DNA from 2 places in the Pseudonocardia yuanmonensis genome. Region 2 is predicted to be linked to the other one. Evidence: riboswitches for the same ligand, from Rfam matches in the RefSeq annotation. Region 2 holds a riboswitch; the other holds the start of a gene.
The links. A riboswitch is a leader RNA that binds a small molecule or an ion and turns the genes downstream of it on or off. The one in region 2 is predicted to bind cobalamin.
Positions count from the first base shown of each region.

Region 1 (7,068 bases), on a different contig from region 2:
CCGGACTACATCGACCCCGGCTACCACACCCTTGCCGCCGGACGGCCGGGCCGGAACCTCGACCCGGTCCTCGTCGGCGAGCAGCGGATCGGGCCGCTGGTGCGGCACGGGGCCGCCGGCTGCGAGATCGCCGTGATCGAGGGCGTCATGGGGCTGTTCGACGGGCGGGTGGCCGACGGCTACGGCTCGACGGCCCAGGTCGCGGCCATGGTCGGCGCGCCCGTGGTGCTCGTCGTGGACTGCCGCGGGCAGTCGCGGTCCGTGGCGGCGCTGCTGCACGGGTTCCGCAGCTTCGACCCGACGCCGCGGAGCGCAGGCGGAGCGGCCATCGGCAGAGCACGCCTCGCGGGGGTGATCCTCAACCGGGTCGGGTCGGCGCGGCACGAGGAGGTGCTGCGCGCGGCGTGCGACGAGATCGGGCTGCCGGTGCTCGGCGTCCTGCCCCGGCGTGCCGAGCTGGCCGTGCCCTCCCGGCACCTCGGTCTGGTGACGGCGGTGGAGCACGGTGCGGCGGCGACCGCGGCGGTCGACGCGATGGCGGCGCTGGTGGCCGAGCACGTCGACCTCGACGCGGTCGTGCGGGTCGCCGAGCCGCTCCCGCCCGGTCCGGGCTGGGAGCCGGCGGCCGAGCTGGGCGGCTTCCGCGCCCCGGCGGGGCTCCGGACGGCGGTGCTGGGCGGGGAGGCGTTCAGCTTCGGCTACGCCGAGCACGTCGAGCTGCTGGAGGCGGCGGGGTCCGAGGTCGTGCTCGTCGACCCGCTGCGCGACGAGACGCTCCCCGCAGGTGTCGGCGGGCTCGTCCTGCCCGGGGGATTCCCGGAGGAACACGTCCGCGACCTCGGCGCCAACACCGGGCTCCTGGAGGCGATCCGCGCGCTGGCGGCCGCCGGGGCGCCGGTCCGCGCCGAGTGCGGCGGGCTGCTCTACCTGTGCCGGGAGCTCGACGGCGTGCCGCTGGTCGGGGCCCTCGACGCCACCGCCGCGATGACCGGCCGGCTGACCCTCGGCTACCGGGACGCCGTGGCGCTGAGCGACTCGACGGGCTTCGCCGCGGGGCAGCGGGTCAGCGGGCACGAGTTCCACCACTGCGCGGTCACGCCGCGTGCCGGAACGGCCGCGGCGTGGGGCTGGCGCGGCGGGGAACCGGAGGGGTTCGTCGTGGGCGGGGTGCACGCGTCGTTCCTGCACACGCACCCGGCGGGCACGCCGGACTCCGTGACCCGCTTCCTCGCGGCGCACGTTCCCGCAGCTCAGGTCGGGTCGTGAGCGGCAGCTGCCCTTCTGGGGGCAGTTGCGGCTCACGGGTGGTGGTGGGGATCGGGGCGCGGCGCGGGGTGTCGGCCGGGGCGGTGCGGGCCGCGCTCGAGGTCGTGCGGGACGCGGTCGGCGAGGAGCCGGACGTCGTCTACGCCTCGGTGGAGGCCAAGGCGGGGGAGCAGGGGATCCTCGCGGCGATCGCGCCCGCGGGGCTGGAGGTGCGGCCCGCGGCGGCGCTCGCGGCGGTCGCCGTGCCGGGCAGCGCGCGCGTCGGCGAGGCGGTCGGCACCCCCTCCGTGGCCGAGGCCGCGGCGCTGCTCGTGGCGGCCGAACACGGCCCGTGCCCGCGGCTCGTGGTGCCCAAGACGATCGTGGGGGATGTGACGGTCGCCGCCGCCCGCGTCGAGCACACCTCCTTGACCAGCGGGAACTCCCCATCGGGATAGGCGAGCACAGGTCGGGACCGTTCAGCTCGGATCGTCGGCTCGTTATGCTTCCGCGGTCGGCGACAGGGAACCCGGGGTGGCACCGGGTGTGCCCGCTCCCGCTCTCCAGGGCACGCCGGCCCACGACCAGCCCGCCGGGGCGATCCGCGGAAGGACCTGCACGTGACCCAGCACGACCAGTACCTCGTCGGCCTCGAGCTCGCCGGGCGCAAGGTGGTCGTCGTCGGGGGAGGGCAGGTCGCGCAGCGCCGGGTCTCCCGGCTGATCGCGTCGGGCGCGCTCGTCGAGGTGGTCTCGCCCGAGGTGACCCCGGCCGTCGAGGGCATGGCCTCGGCCCGCGAGATCACCTGGACGCCGCGCCGGTACGCCGACGGCGACCTCGACGGCGCCTGGTACGCCCTCGCCTGCACGGACGACCCGGAGGTCAACGCGGCCGTCGGCGCCGAGGCCGAGCGCCGCCGGGTGTTCTGCGTCCGGGCGGACGACGGGCGCCTCGGCACCGCCGTCACCCCCGCGACCGGGCAGTACGACGGCCTCACCGTCGGCGTCCTTGCCCACGGCGCCCACCGCCGTTCCGCCGCCGTGCGGACCGCGCTGGTCGAGGCCCTGCAGGCCGGCGTGGTGTCCGACTCCGCCGACCCGGTGCTGCCGGGCGTCGCGCTGGTCGGCGGCGGGCCGGGCGACCCGGAGCTCATCACCGTCCGCGGGCGGCGGCTGCTGTCCCGGGCGGACGTCGTGGTCGCCGACCGGCTCGGGCCGCGCGACCTGATCGAGGAGCTGGGTCCGGACGTCGAGGTCATCGACGCCTCCAAGATCCCCTACGGCCGCGCGATGGCCCAGCAGCGGATCAACGAGCTGCTGGTCGAGCACGCCAGGGCCGGGAAGTTCGTCGTGCGGCTCAAGGGCGGTGACCCCTTCGTCTACGGACGCGGTTTCGAGGAGGTCCAGGCCTGCGCCGCGGCCGGGGTGCCGGTCACGGTCGTCCCCGGGATCACCAGCGCCTTCGCCGCGCCGGCCGTGGCGGGGATCCCGGTCAGCCACCGCGGGGTGGCGCACGAGATCGTCGTCGTGTCCGGGCACGTCGCGCCGGACGACCCGCGCAGCCTGGTCGACTGGGAGGCCCTCGGCCGGATGCGCGGCACGATCGTGCTGATGATGGCCGTCGAGCGGATCGCGCAGTTCGCCGCCGCGCTGATCGAGTACGGCCGGCCCGCCGACACCCCGGTCGGCGTGATCCAGGACGGCACCACCCGCATCCAGCGCACCCTGCGTGCCACCCTCGGCACGGTCGCGGTGCAGGTCGAGGAGCAGGAGATCAGCCCGCCGGCGATCGTCGTGATCGGCCCGGTGGCGGGGCTGTCGGCCGAGGGGTGAGCACCGCACCGGTGCTGCACCTGGTCCGGCACGGCGAGAGCACCTGGAACGCCGCCGGGCTGCTGCAGGGCCGCACCGCGCACGTGGGGCTGACGGCGCGGGGCCGCACCCAGGCCCTCGCGGTGGCGCGGGCGCTGCGGGTCGCCGCGGTCACCGTGGTCCTCACGAGTCCGCAGCGGCGGGCGGCGGAGACGGCCGCGGTGATCGGGCGGGTCCTCGGCCTGCCGGTGCGGGACTGCCCCGGGCTGCGTGAGCAGTCGCACGGTGAGTGGGAGGGCCGACCGGCGGCGGACTGCGCGGCGGCGCTGGCGGCCGCGGACCCGGACTGGGCGCCACCGGGCGGCGAGACGGGCCGGGAGCTGCACACGCGGGCCGCGCGGCTGCTGCGCGGGTTGCCCACGGCCGGAGCGGTCGTGCTGGTGACCCACGGGGAGACGCTGCGGGCGCTGGTCGCCGCAGCCTGCGGGCTGTCGGTCGAGGAGGCGCCGCGGGAGCTCCCGCCCAACGGCACGGTCGTCGACCTGCGACCGGTCGGGCCGGGCAGGTGGGAGCGGGCGGGACGCGTGCCTCAGCTCCGCTGACGAAGGTCGTGGAGCGGACGACGGGACTCGAACCCGCGACCCTCACCTTGGCAAGGTGATGCGCTACCAACTGCGCTACGTCCGCACTGGCACCCGGTCTCCCGGGACCCGTCGGGCTGCTCGCACCGACACGGACAACAGTACCCCACCCGCGGCCGTGCTCCGACCAGGGGGTGATCACCCGGCGCGACGGGCCGATGCGGCAGTGAGCCTCACCGATCGACCGGGTGTGACCCCGGGCGGCTTGCTTCTCGGGCCGCCGCGTGATGTCGTCGTGGTCGACGGCAGTGGAGGAAGCCGGTGTGAATCCGGTGCGGTCCCGCCACTGTGACCGGGGAGCGCGTCCCCGCCCGATGGCCACTGCCCCGCGGGGCGGGAAGGCCGGGAGGCGCGTGTCGATCCGGGAGCCAGGACACTCGCCGCCGTCGCACGGTTTTCGACGATGAGGGCGCGGACCCTCGAGGAGGCCTGGATGACCGGCGACGGTCGCGCCACCGCTGCGCGCACCCCCACCGTGACGGTTCTCGGGACCGGCGGGGGTGATCCCGACACCGCCGACACCGCCGCGGGCGCCGACCTGCTCGCCGCCGCCGACGCCGTCCTCGCCACCCCGGACGTCGAGTCGACGGTCCTGTTCTACGCGGAGGCCTGGCGCGTCGAGCGGCTGCCCGACCTGGCCGGGGCGGTCGCCGCCGTCGCCGACCTGGTCGGCCTCGGGTCGCGGCGGGTCGTGCTCGCGGTGCCCGGAGACCCCGCCACCAGCCCGGGCTGCCGGGCGCTGCTCGACGGCCTGCGGGTCGCCGGGATTCGCGCCGAAGCCCGCCCCGGTGTCTCGCTGGTGCCGCCGCGGCTGAGCCCGATGCCGTGGTGAGCGGGGACTTCTACGAGGTCGTCCACGGTCGGCGGGACGTCCGGACCGGCTTCCTGCCGGACGAGCCCGTCGACGACGCCGCGCTGCGCCGCGTGCTCGAGGCCGCGCACGCCGCGCCGAGTGTCGGGTTCTCACAGCCCTGGGACTTCGTCGTGGTGCGGGACCGGGCGACCCGCGAGCGCGTGGCCGGGCTGGTCGCGGCCCAGCGGGACGCGTTCGCCGCGTCCCTGCCCCGCGCCCGGGCGGAGGCGTTCGGCGCGCTCAAGGTCGAGGCGGTGCTCGACACCCCGGTCAACGTCGTGGTCACCTCGGATCCCACGCGCGGGGGCCGGCACGTCCTCGGCCGGTACGGGCGCCCCGAGATGGCCGCGCACTCCACGGCCTCGGCCGTGCAGAACCTGTGGCTGGCGGCGCGGGCCGAGGGCCTCGGCGTCGGCTGGGTCAGCTTCTTCGACGACGCCGGGCTGCGCGCCCTCGCCGACCTGCTCGGGCTGCCCGCGCACGTCGAGGTGGTGGCGTACCTGTGCCTGGGGCACGTGCGCGAGTTCGCGCCGGAGCCGGAGCTGGCGACCGCGGGCTGGGCCCGCCGGCGTCCGCTCGGGTGGGCGGTGCACCAGGAGCGGTACGGAGACCGGGCGCTGCCCGGGGAGGTGGCGATGACCCTGCTCGACGAGACCGTGGCCGCGATCCGGCCCGCCGACGCCGCCGCGGCGGCGGAGGCCCGGGACCGGCTCGACCGGATGACCAAGCCGCGCGGCTCGCTCGGTCGGGTCGAGGACCTCGCGGTGCGGCTGGCCGGGATCGCCGGGCAGTGCCCGCCACCGGTGCCCGAGCCCGCGGCCGTCGCGGTGTTCGCCGGGGACCACGGCGTGCACGCCCAGGGGGTGAGCCCCTGGCCGCAGGAGGTCACCGCCCAGATGGTCGGGAACTTCCTGGCCGGCGGGGCGGTCGTCAACGCGTTCGCCCGCCAGCTCGGCGCCGAGGTCCAGGTCGTCGACGTCGGCGTCGCGGCTCCCCTCGACCCCGTGCCCGGGTTGCTCCCGCGCCGGATCGCCGACGGCACCGCGGACATGACGACCGGTCCGGCGCTGACCCGCGACCAGGCCCGTCGGGCGGTCGAGGCCGGCATCGAGGTGGCGCGGGACCTGGTCGCCGCCGGCAACCGGTGCCTGGTGACCGGCGACATGGGCATCGCCAACACCACCGCCGCGGCCGCGCTGATCTGCGCCGTCACGGGCGCGGACCCCGCCGAGGCGACCGGGCGGGGCACCGGGATCGACGACGAGACGCTCGTCCGCAAGACGGCTGTCGTCCGGCAGGCGCTGGCGCTCCGTGCGCCCGACCCGGCCGACGGGCTCGGCCTCCTCGCGGCGTTCGGCGGGCTCGAGCACGCCGGGATCGTCGGGTTCGTCCTCGGCGCCGCCGCGCTGCGCGTGCCTGTGCTGCTCGACGGCGTCAACGCCGGGGCCGCCGCCCTCGTCGTCTCGGCGCTCGCGCCCGACGCCGTGGCCGCCTGCGTCGCCGGGCACCGCTCGGCCGAGCCGGGGCACCGGATCGCCATGGCGCACCTCGGCCTGGAGCCGCTGCTCGACCTCGGCATGCGGCTGGGGGAGGGGACCGGCGCCCTGCTGGCCCTGCCGGTGGTACAGGGGGCGGCGCGGGCGCTCGCCGACGTCGCCACCTTCGACGCCGCGGGGGTGGCGGACAAGGACGCCTGAGGAGCGGACGAGCCGGCGCGCCGACCGGCGCGAACGATCACTGGATCGCGAACCCGGAACCGCGCGTCACGTGGTGGACGCCCCAGGCGGCGCACCGGTCCGAGTCGGATTCCCGACGGTGGTCCTCGCCTGCCGGACCAGACCGGCGGCCCAGGCGCGCGCGCGGTCGGTCTCCCCGTCCTTGAGCGGGCCCTCTCCGTTGTCCTGCACGTAGAAGGGCTCGGGGTCGGCGATGACCTCGTATCCGTGGTGGCGGAGCCGTCGGGCGATACCCGGGGCGGCACCGCCGGCCATGCGAGCGGCGATGCGCGTGTCGAAGGCGGCGGCGGGCCGATGGTCACCGGTCTTCGGCAGCTCGTGGAACCAGTCCCGGACGCCCGGACCCTCGGCGCCGGGTTCGAGGTCGTGGCGCTCCTCGGGGTCCTTCTTCTGCTCCGCCGACACGCCCATCTTGCGGCTCAGCCCGGTGGTCATGCCGCGCATGTGCGTGGGCCCGCCGACGATCAGCAGGTCCGCGGCCGCTGCCCGTTGCGGGTCGGCGTCGCCGACCCGGTGCAGCTCGACCTGGGCGTCGGGCCGGGCGTCGGCCACGCCCGCAGCGACCGCCTCGGCGACCTCATGGGTGTTGCCGTACAGGCTTTCGAACACCACTGCGACTCGCATGGTCGTCTCCTGTCTCCCGGTCCAGCTGGGATCTGACGGCGTCGAGGTTGCGGGTCCATGCCCGTTGCAGGTGGTGTCGCAACAGGGGGGCCAGGGGGCGTAGGGGCCCGCGGGGGCGCAGCCGGGTGCGGAGGACCAGTCGGGATCCCGACCCGGCA
Region 1 is NZ_BAABIC010000014.1:102,488-109,555, forward strand. Features, by position in the region: gene ABD990_RS20840 (cobyrinic acid a,c-diamide synthase CobB) at 1-1,266, shown strand, start outside; gene ABD990_RS20845 (cobalamin biosynthesis protein) at 1,305-1,703, shown strand; gene cobA (uroporphyrinogen-III C-methyltransferase) at 1,866-3,077, shown strand; gene ABD990_RS20855 (histidine phosphatase family protein) at 3,074-3,658, shown strand; tRNA gene ABD990_RS20860 (tRNA-Gly) at 3,668-3,743, opposite strand; cobalamin riboswitch at 3,925-4,096, shown strand; gene ABD990_RS20865 (hypothetical protein) at 4,101-4,529, shown strand; gene cobT (nicotinate-nucleotide--dimethylbenzimidazole phosphoribosyltransferase) at 4,526-6,247, shown strand; gene ABD990_RS20875 (flavodoxin domain-containing protein) at 6,314-6,910, opposite strand; gene ABD990_RS20880 (wax ester/triacylglycerol synthase domain-containing protein) at 6,864-7,068, opposite strand, start outside.
Region 1: it holds a riboswitch for cobalamin, as region 2 does, so the genes downstream of both, ABD990_RS20865 (hypothetical protein) here and cobN (cobaltochelatase subunit CobN) in region 2, are expected to answer to the same signal.

Region 2 (7,068 bases):
CCGCTCCCGCCGCTGCCGGCCGTGCGCATCGCGGACCTCCCCGGTCGTGTCCGCCGTCGGAGTCCTCCGCGTGAGAGTCTTGACCAGAACGCCCCTCCCCGTCACCCCTCCCCGCAGGAAGTGGACCCGCCGTGAGCAGTGCCCCACCGTCGGTCACCGACACCGGCCTCCTGGACGCGCTCGCCGGTGCGGCGCACCGGGTCGAGCGCCGGATCGAGGCGGCGCTCGGGCCCGACGGTCCCGGGCTCGACCGGTGGCGCGTGCTCGACCTGCTCGCGGACGGCGAGGGCCACCCGATGAGCGGGATCGCCGCGGCCGTCCGGGTCCCCGCGCCGACCCTGACCAAGATCGTCGACCGGTTGATCGACCAGGGGCTGGTCTACCGCCGGGTCGACGAGACCGACCGCCGCCGCGTGCTCGTCCTGCTGTCCGACCGCGGGCGGGAGCTGCACGGGCGGCTCGCCCCGGCCGTTCGGGAGGTCGAGGCGGCGCTGCTGCGGGAGCTCGGCCCGGCCGCGGGTGACCTGCACCGGCACCTCGGGAAGCTCGCCCGCTGAGCGGTGCCGGGCCGTCCCGGGATGCCGGTGTCAGGCCGGGTCACGGGCGGCGAGGGCCTCGTCGAGCAGGCGGTCGTAGGCGTTCCCGAGCTCGGTGAGCGCCGTGGTCGCGTCGCCGCGGAAGACCGGGCCGTGCATCAGGCCGAGCGCCTCGGGACGCAGGTCGGCGAGGGCGCGGACGGCGGGTCCGGTACCCGGGGTCAGCGCCGTGGCGTGGAACAGCGCCTCGGCCGCGAGGGCCGGTTCGACCGGATCGGACTCGGCGACCGCCGGTGCGTGGCCCGTCGCGGTGAACAGGTCCCCGCAGAGCAGCGTCCCGGTCGTCTCCTCGTACAGCAGCCCCGACTCCCAGCCGTGCGGTACGTGCGAGGTGTCGATCCAGCGCACGCGTCGCCCACCGAGCTCGAGGGTCTCGCCGTTCGCGAGCGCGCGCGGCGGACGGTCGGCCAGGTCGTTGAGCGACACCATCACGCCGAGGATCCCGTGGACGATCTCGGCCCGCGGAGCCGCCGCGAGCCAGTCGTTCATGGACCCGCACTCGTCCGACTCGACGTGCCCGAAGGAGATCCAGCGCAGTCGCTCGACCGGTAGCACGCGCGCGACCGCCCCGCTGACCAACGGGAACATCTGCCGCGGCCCGCAGTGGAAGAGCAGCGGCTCCTCCCCCGCCACCAGGTACTGGTTGAAGGCCAGGTTCACCGGCTCCACGAAGGTGGACAGCCGGTAGAGGTCTGGCGCGATCTCGTCGACGGTGGTCTCCATGGCCGGGCCTCCTCGCGTGACGGGGGACCCGAGTGTCCGGCCGATGGAGTCGTGTTGATACCGACTTCCGGCCCTACTCGGCCTCGAGGTCGCCCTCGGTCTCCAGGTAGGCCTGGCGCAACGCGTCGAGCGTGGCCTGCTCCGGCGCCTCCCACAGCCCGCGCTCCACCGCCTCGAGCAGCCGCTCGGCCATGCCGTGCAACGCCCAGGGGTTGGACTCGGAGAGGAACTTGCGGTTGTCCGGGTCGAGCACGTAGCTCTCGGTGAGCTTCTCGTACTGCCAGTCGGCGACGACGCCGGTGGTCGCGTCCCAGCCGAAGAGGTAGTCGACGGTCGCGGCCATCTCGAAGGCACCCTTGTACCCGTGCCGGCGCATGGCCTCGATCCAGCGCGGGTTGACCACCCGGGCCCGGAAGACGCGGGCGGTCTCCTCGTGCAGGGTCCGGGTCCGGACGGCGTCGGGCCGGGTCGAGTCGCCGACGTACGCCTCGGGCGCGGAGCCGGTCAGCGCGCGGACGGTCGCGACCATGCCGCCGTGGTACTGGTAGTAGTCGTCCGAGTCGGCGATGTCGTGCTCGCGGGTGTCGGTGTTCTTGGCCGCCACCGCGATCCGCCGGTACGCCGTCTCCATGTCGTCCCGCGCCGGGGCGCCGTCGAGCCCGCGGCCGTACGCGTAGCCGCCCCAGGTCGTGTAGACCTCGGCGAGGTCGGCGTCGTCCCGCCAGTTCCTCGAGTCGACGAGCTGGAGCAGGCCCGCGCCGTACGTGCCGGGCTTGGAGCCGAAGATCCTCGTCGTGGCGCGCCGCCGGTCCCCCGTGCGCTGCTCGTCCTGCGTGACGTGCGCGCGGACGAAGTTCTGCTCCGCGGGCTCGTCGAGCTCGGCGACGAGCTGGACCGCGTCGTCGAGCAGGGCCAGGACGTGCGGGAACGCGTCCCGGAAGAACCCGGAGATGCGCACGGTGACGTCGATGCGGGGCCGGCCGAGCTCCTCGAGGTCGATCACCTCGAGCCGCGTGACGCGCCGGGACATCTCGTCCCAGACCGGGCGGACGCCGAGCAGCGCGAAGACCTCCGCGACGTCGTCGCCGCTGGTCCGCATGGCGCTCGTGCCCCACACCGACAGTCCGACCGAGCGCGGGTACTCGCCCGCGTGGTCGCGACGGTAGCGCTCGACCAGCGAGTCGGCCATCGCCTGCCCGGTCTCCCACGCCAGCCGGCTGGGCACGGCCTTCGGGTCGACCGAATAGAAGTTCCGGCCGGTCGGCAGCACGTTGATCAACCCGCGCAGCGGCGAGCCGGACGGCCCGGCGGGGACGAACCCGCCGTCGAGGGCGTGCAGCACCCGGTCGATCTCGTGCGCGGTCTCCGCCAGCCGCGGCACCACCTCGGTCGCCGCGAACCGCAGGATCCTCTCGACCGTCTCGTGCCGAAGCTCGGAGCGCGACTCACCGAAGCCCACACCCCGGCTCGCGGAGTCCTGGGCCGAGGTTCCGCGAGTCGCGCCCTCGGCTCCGGTGAGTCGCGCTCGCACCACCGCCGGCGCGGCGTCGGGGTCCCAGCCCGCGGCCTCCATGTCCGCGACCAGGGCGTGGGCCAGGGCCTCCACCTCGTCGACCGCGCCGCGGGCCTCGCTGCCGTCCTCCACCAGGCCGAGCGCCTCGCGCAGACCGGGGACGCTCTGCTCGCCGCCCCACATCTGCCGGGCGCGCAGCATCGCCAGCACGAGGTCGACCCTGACCGGACCCTCGGGCGCGGCCGCCAGGACGTGCAGGCCGTCGCGGATCTGGACGTCCTTGATCTCGCAGAGCCAGCCGTCGACGTGCAGCAGCATGTCGTCGAACTCGGCCTCGTGCGGGCGCTCGTCGAGCCCGAGGTCGTGGTCCATCTTCGCCGCGGTCATCAGCGTCCAGATCTGCTGGCGGATCGCGGGCAGCTTGGCCGGGTCGAGGGCGGAGACGTTCGCGTGCTCGTCGAGCAGCTGTTCGAGCCGGGAGATGTCGCCGTAGGTCTCGGCGCGGGCCATCGGCGGGATCAGGTGGTCGACGAGCGTGGCGTGCGCCCGGCGCTTGGCCTGCGTGCCCTCGCCCGGGTCGTTGACGAGGAAGGGGTAGATCAGCGGGAGGTCGCCGAGCGCCGCGTCCGTGCCGCAGGAGGCGGACATGCCGAGGGTCTTGCCGGGCAGCCACTCCAGGTTGCCGTGCTTGCCGATGTGCACGACGGCGTCCGCACCGAAGCCGCCGTCGGCCGCCGGGGCGGCGAGCCAGCGGTAGGCCGCGAGGTAGTGGTGCGAGGGCGGCAGGTCCGGATCGTGGTAGATCGCGACCGGGTTCTCGCCGAAGCCGCGCGGGGGCTGGACCATCAGCGTGACGTTCCCGGAGCGCAGCGCCGCGACGACGATGTCCCCGTCCTGCACGTAGTGCTCGCCCGGCGCGGGCCCCCAGTGCTCCTCCACGCCCGCGCGGAAGTCCTCGGGCAGGCTGTCGAACCAGCGCCGGTACCGCTCGGCCGAGATGCGGATCGGGTTGCCGGCGAGCTTCTCCTCGGTGAGCCAGTCGGGGTCCTGCCCGCCGGCCTCGATGAGGGCGTGGATCAGCGCGTCCCCGTCCTGCGCCGCGACGCCGGGGAACTCGCCGACGTCGTACCCGGCCTCGTCCATGGCCCTGAGCAGGGCGACCGTCGACGCAGGGGTGTCCAGCCCGACCGCGTTGCCGATCCGCGCGTGCTTGGTCGGGTACGCGGAGAGCATGAGCACGATCTTCTTGTCCGCGTTGGGGATCCGCCGCAGGTTCGCGTGCCGCACCGCGATCCCGGCGACGCGGGCGGCGCGCTCGGGGTCCGGGACGTAGACCGACAGCCCGTCCCCGTCGACCTCCTTGAACGAGAACGGCACGGTGATCAGCCGGCCGTCGAACTCGGGCACGGCGACCTGGGTGGCGACGTCGAGCGGGGACAGCCCGTCGTCGTTGGAGTCCCAGGCGGCGCGGCTGGAGGTGAGGCAGAGGCCCTGCAGGATCGGGACGTCGAGCGCGGCCAGCTCGGCGACGTCCCACTCCTCGTCCTCGCCGCCGGCCTGCGCCGACGCGGGCTTGGTGCCGCCCGCGGCGAGCACGGTGACGACCAGGGCGTCGGCCCGTCGCAGGGTCGCCAGCAGCTCGGCCGGGGCCTGCCGCAGGGAGGCGCAGTAGATCGGCAGCGGCGTCGCGCCCCTGGCCTCGATCGCCTCGCACAGCGCCTCGACGTACGCGGTGTTCCCGGCGAGCTGCTGGGCGCGGTAGTAGAGCACGGCGACCGTGGGGCCCTGCTGCGGGACGCCCTCCCGCTCCAGTACTCCCCATTCGGCCAGGGCGACCGGGGGCGCGAAACCCTCGCCGGTGAGCAGCACCGTGTCGGACAGGAAGGCGTGCAGCTGGCGGAGGTTGTCGGCGCCGCCCTGGGCGAAGTAGGTGTGCGCCTCGGCCGCGACGCCGGCGGGGACGGTGGACAGCTCCATCATCTCGGCGTCCGGCGCCATCTCGCCGCCGAGCGCGACGAGCGGGGTGCCGGAGGCGCGCAGGAGGTCCAGGCCCTCCTCCCAGTACCGGTACCCGCCGAGCACCCGCACCACGACGACGGCGGCCTCGGCGACCATCGCCGGCAGCTCGTCGAGCAGCACGCGGTTGGGGTTGGCCAGGCGGAAGTCGGCGCCGGAGGCCCGGGCGGAGAGGAGGTCGGTGTCCGAGGTCGAGAGCAGCAGGATCGGGGCAGCGCTCATCGAAGGTCCTCTCCTGCGGGATCCGCGTCCCGGGTCGGTGGTGGTGCGCGGCGGGCGGGTCAGTGTCCTGGCTCCCGGATCCGCGCTCGCCCCGGCCTTCCAGGTGTCTCCCCGTGGCCGTCCGTGCGGGGTCTGCTCCCCGGTGACAGTGGCGGGACCGCGCCGGACTCGCACCGGTCTTCCTGGGTCCCGCTCGCCGTATGCGGTTGTGTCGGGCCCACTCTCCGCAACGGGATCACTCCGCGTCAAGCCGCCCGGTCCGTGTTTACAGTGCTGCCGTGCCCACCCCGCCACCGGCCGCCCGCTCGCGCGCCGACGCCTGCCCCGGCGTGCTCGCGCCGCACGACGCGGCCGACGGTGCGCTGGCCCGCGTCCGGCTGCCCGGCGGGGTCGTCGCGGCGGCGCAGCTGCGGGTGCTCGCGGCCTGTGCCGAGGAGCTCGGCGACGGCGCGGTGCACCTCACCTCACGGGGGAACCTGCAGCTCAGGGGCCTGGACCGGGAGGACCCGCGGCTCGTGTCGCGGCTCGCCGCGGCGGGCCTGATCCCGGCGCCGTCGCACGAGCGGGTGCGCAACGTCCTGGCCTCGCCGCTGTCCGGGATCACCGGCGGGAGGGCGGACGTCCGGGGTCTGGCGCGCGTGCTCGACGAGGCCCTGTGCGCCCGCCCCGCACTCGCCGCGCTGCCCGGCCGGTTCCTGTTCGCCCTGGACGACGGGAGAGGTGACGTCGCGGCCGAGCGGCCGGACCTCTGCTGGGTCGCGGAGGCGCCGGACCACGGGTTCCTGCAGGTCGCAGGGGTGCCGACGGCGGTCGTGTGCACCCCGGCGGAGGCGCCCGCCCTGCTCGTCGCCGCGGCTGAGGTGTTTCTCACGCTCCGCGAGAAGGCGCGGGCCGGGTGCGCGGGTGCCTGGCGCGCCGCCGAGTTGCCCGACGCACCCGCCCGGATCGCCGCCGCCCTCCTGCCCCGCGGGTCGGGAGCTCCCGCACCTGACCCTTCCGCGAGTCGGGATCTCCCGCAGCGCGAGTCGGGAGCTCCGGTCGGGCCGATCCCCCGCGCGGCGGGCGGCGAGGCCCTCGGCGTCGCCCCCGTGCTGGGCGAGATCTCGGCCGCGCAGCTGCGCGGGCTCGCCGCCGCCGCCCCCGAGACGATCGTGACGCCCTGGCGCACGCTGGTGCTCCCCGATCCCGCGCCCGACGCCGTGCAGCGCCTGCGCGCGCACGGGTTCGTGCTCGGCGCGGACGCCCCCGCGCTCGCGCTCAGCGCCTGCGCCGGACGGCCGGGCTGCGCCAAGTCGCACGCCGACGTCCGCGCCGACGTCCGGGAGGTGCTGGCGGGGAACGGCCCGCTCCCCCGCGCCCATGTCGTCGGGTGCGCGCGGCGGTGCGGGGCGCCGCACGAGCCGCACCTCGACGTCGTCGCCCTGCCGGACGGCACCTACGCCGTACACGACCGGACCGTCCCCGACCTGTCCACCGCCCTCACCGTCCCCGCACCGACCGGAGAGCCCACCGTATGACCAGCGACTACATCCGCGACGGCGCGGAGATCTACCGGCGGAGCTTCGCCACGATCCGGGCCGAGGCCGACCTGTCGGCCTTCCCGCCGGACGTCGCGTACGTCGTCGTCCGGATGATCCACGCGTGTGGGCAGGTCGACCTCACGAGCGACGTCGGCTTCTCCCCCGGCGTCGTGACGGCCGCGCGCAAGGCGCTGCAGGACGGCGCCCCGATCCTGTGCGACGCGATGATGGTCGCCTCGGGCGTCACCCGGGCGCGGCTGCCCAAGGACAACGAGGTCGTCTGCACTCTGCGCGACCCCGAGGTCCCGGGCATCGCCGAGCGGATCGGCAACACCCGCTCGGCCGCCGCGATGGAGCTGTGGCGGGACAAGCTCGACGGTGCCGTGGTCGCCATCGGCAATGCGCCGACCGCGCTGTTCCACCTCCTGGACATGATCGACGCCGGTGCGCCGCGCCCGGCCGCCGTCCTCGGCATCCC
Region 2 is NZ_BAABIC010000020.1:20,714-27,781, reverse strand. Features, by position in the region: gene ABD990_RS25195 (substrate-binding domain-containing protein) at 1-29, opposite strand, end outside; gene ABD990_RS25190 (MarR family winged helix-turn-helix transcriptional regulator) at 132-557, shown strand; gene ABD990_RS25185 (oxygen-binding di-iron domain-containing protein) at 588-1,319, opposite strand; gene cobN (cobaltochelatase subunit CobN) at 1,393-5,070, opposite strand; cobalamin riboswitch at 5,131-5,255, opposite strand; gene ABD990_RS25175 (precorrin-3B synthase) at 5,349-6,587, shown strand; gene ABD990_RS25170 (precorrin-8X methylmutase) at 6,584-7,068, shown strand, end outside.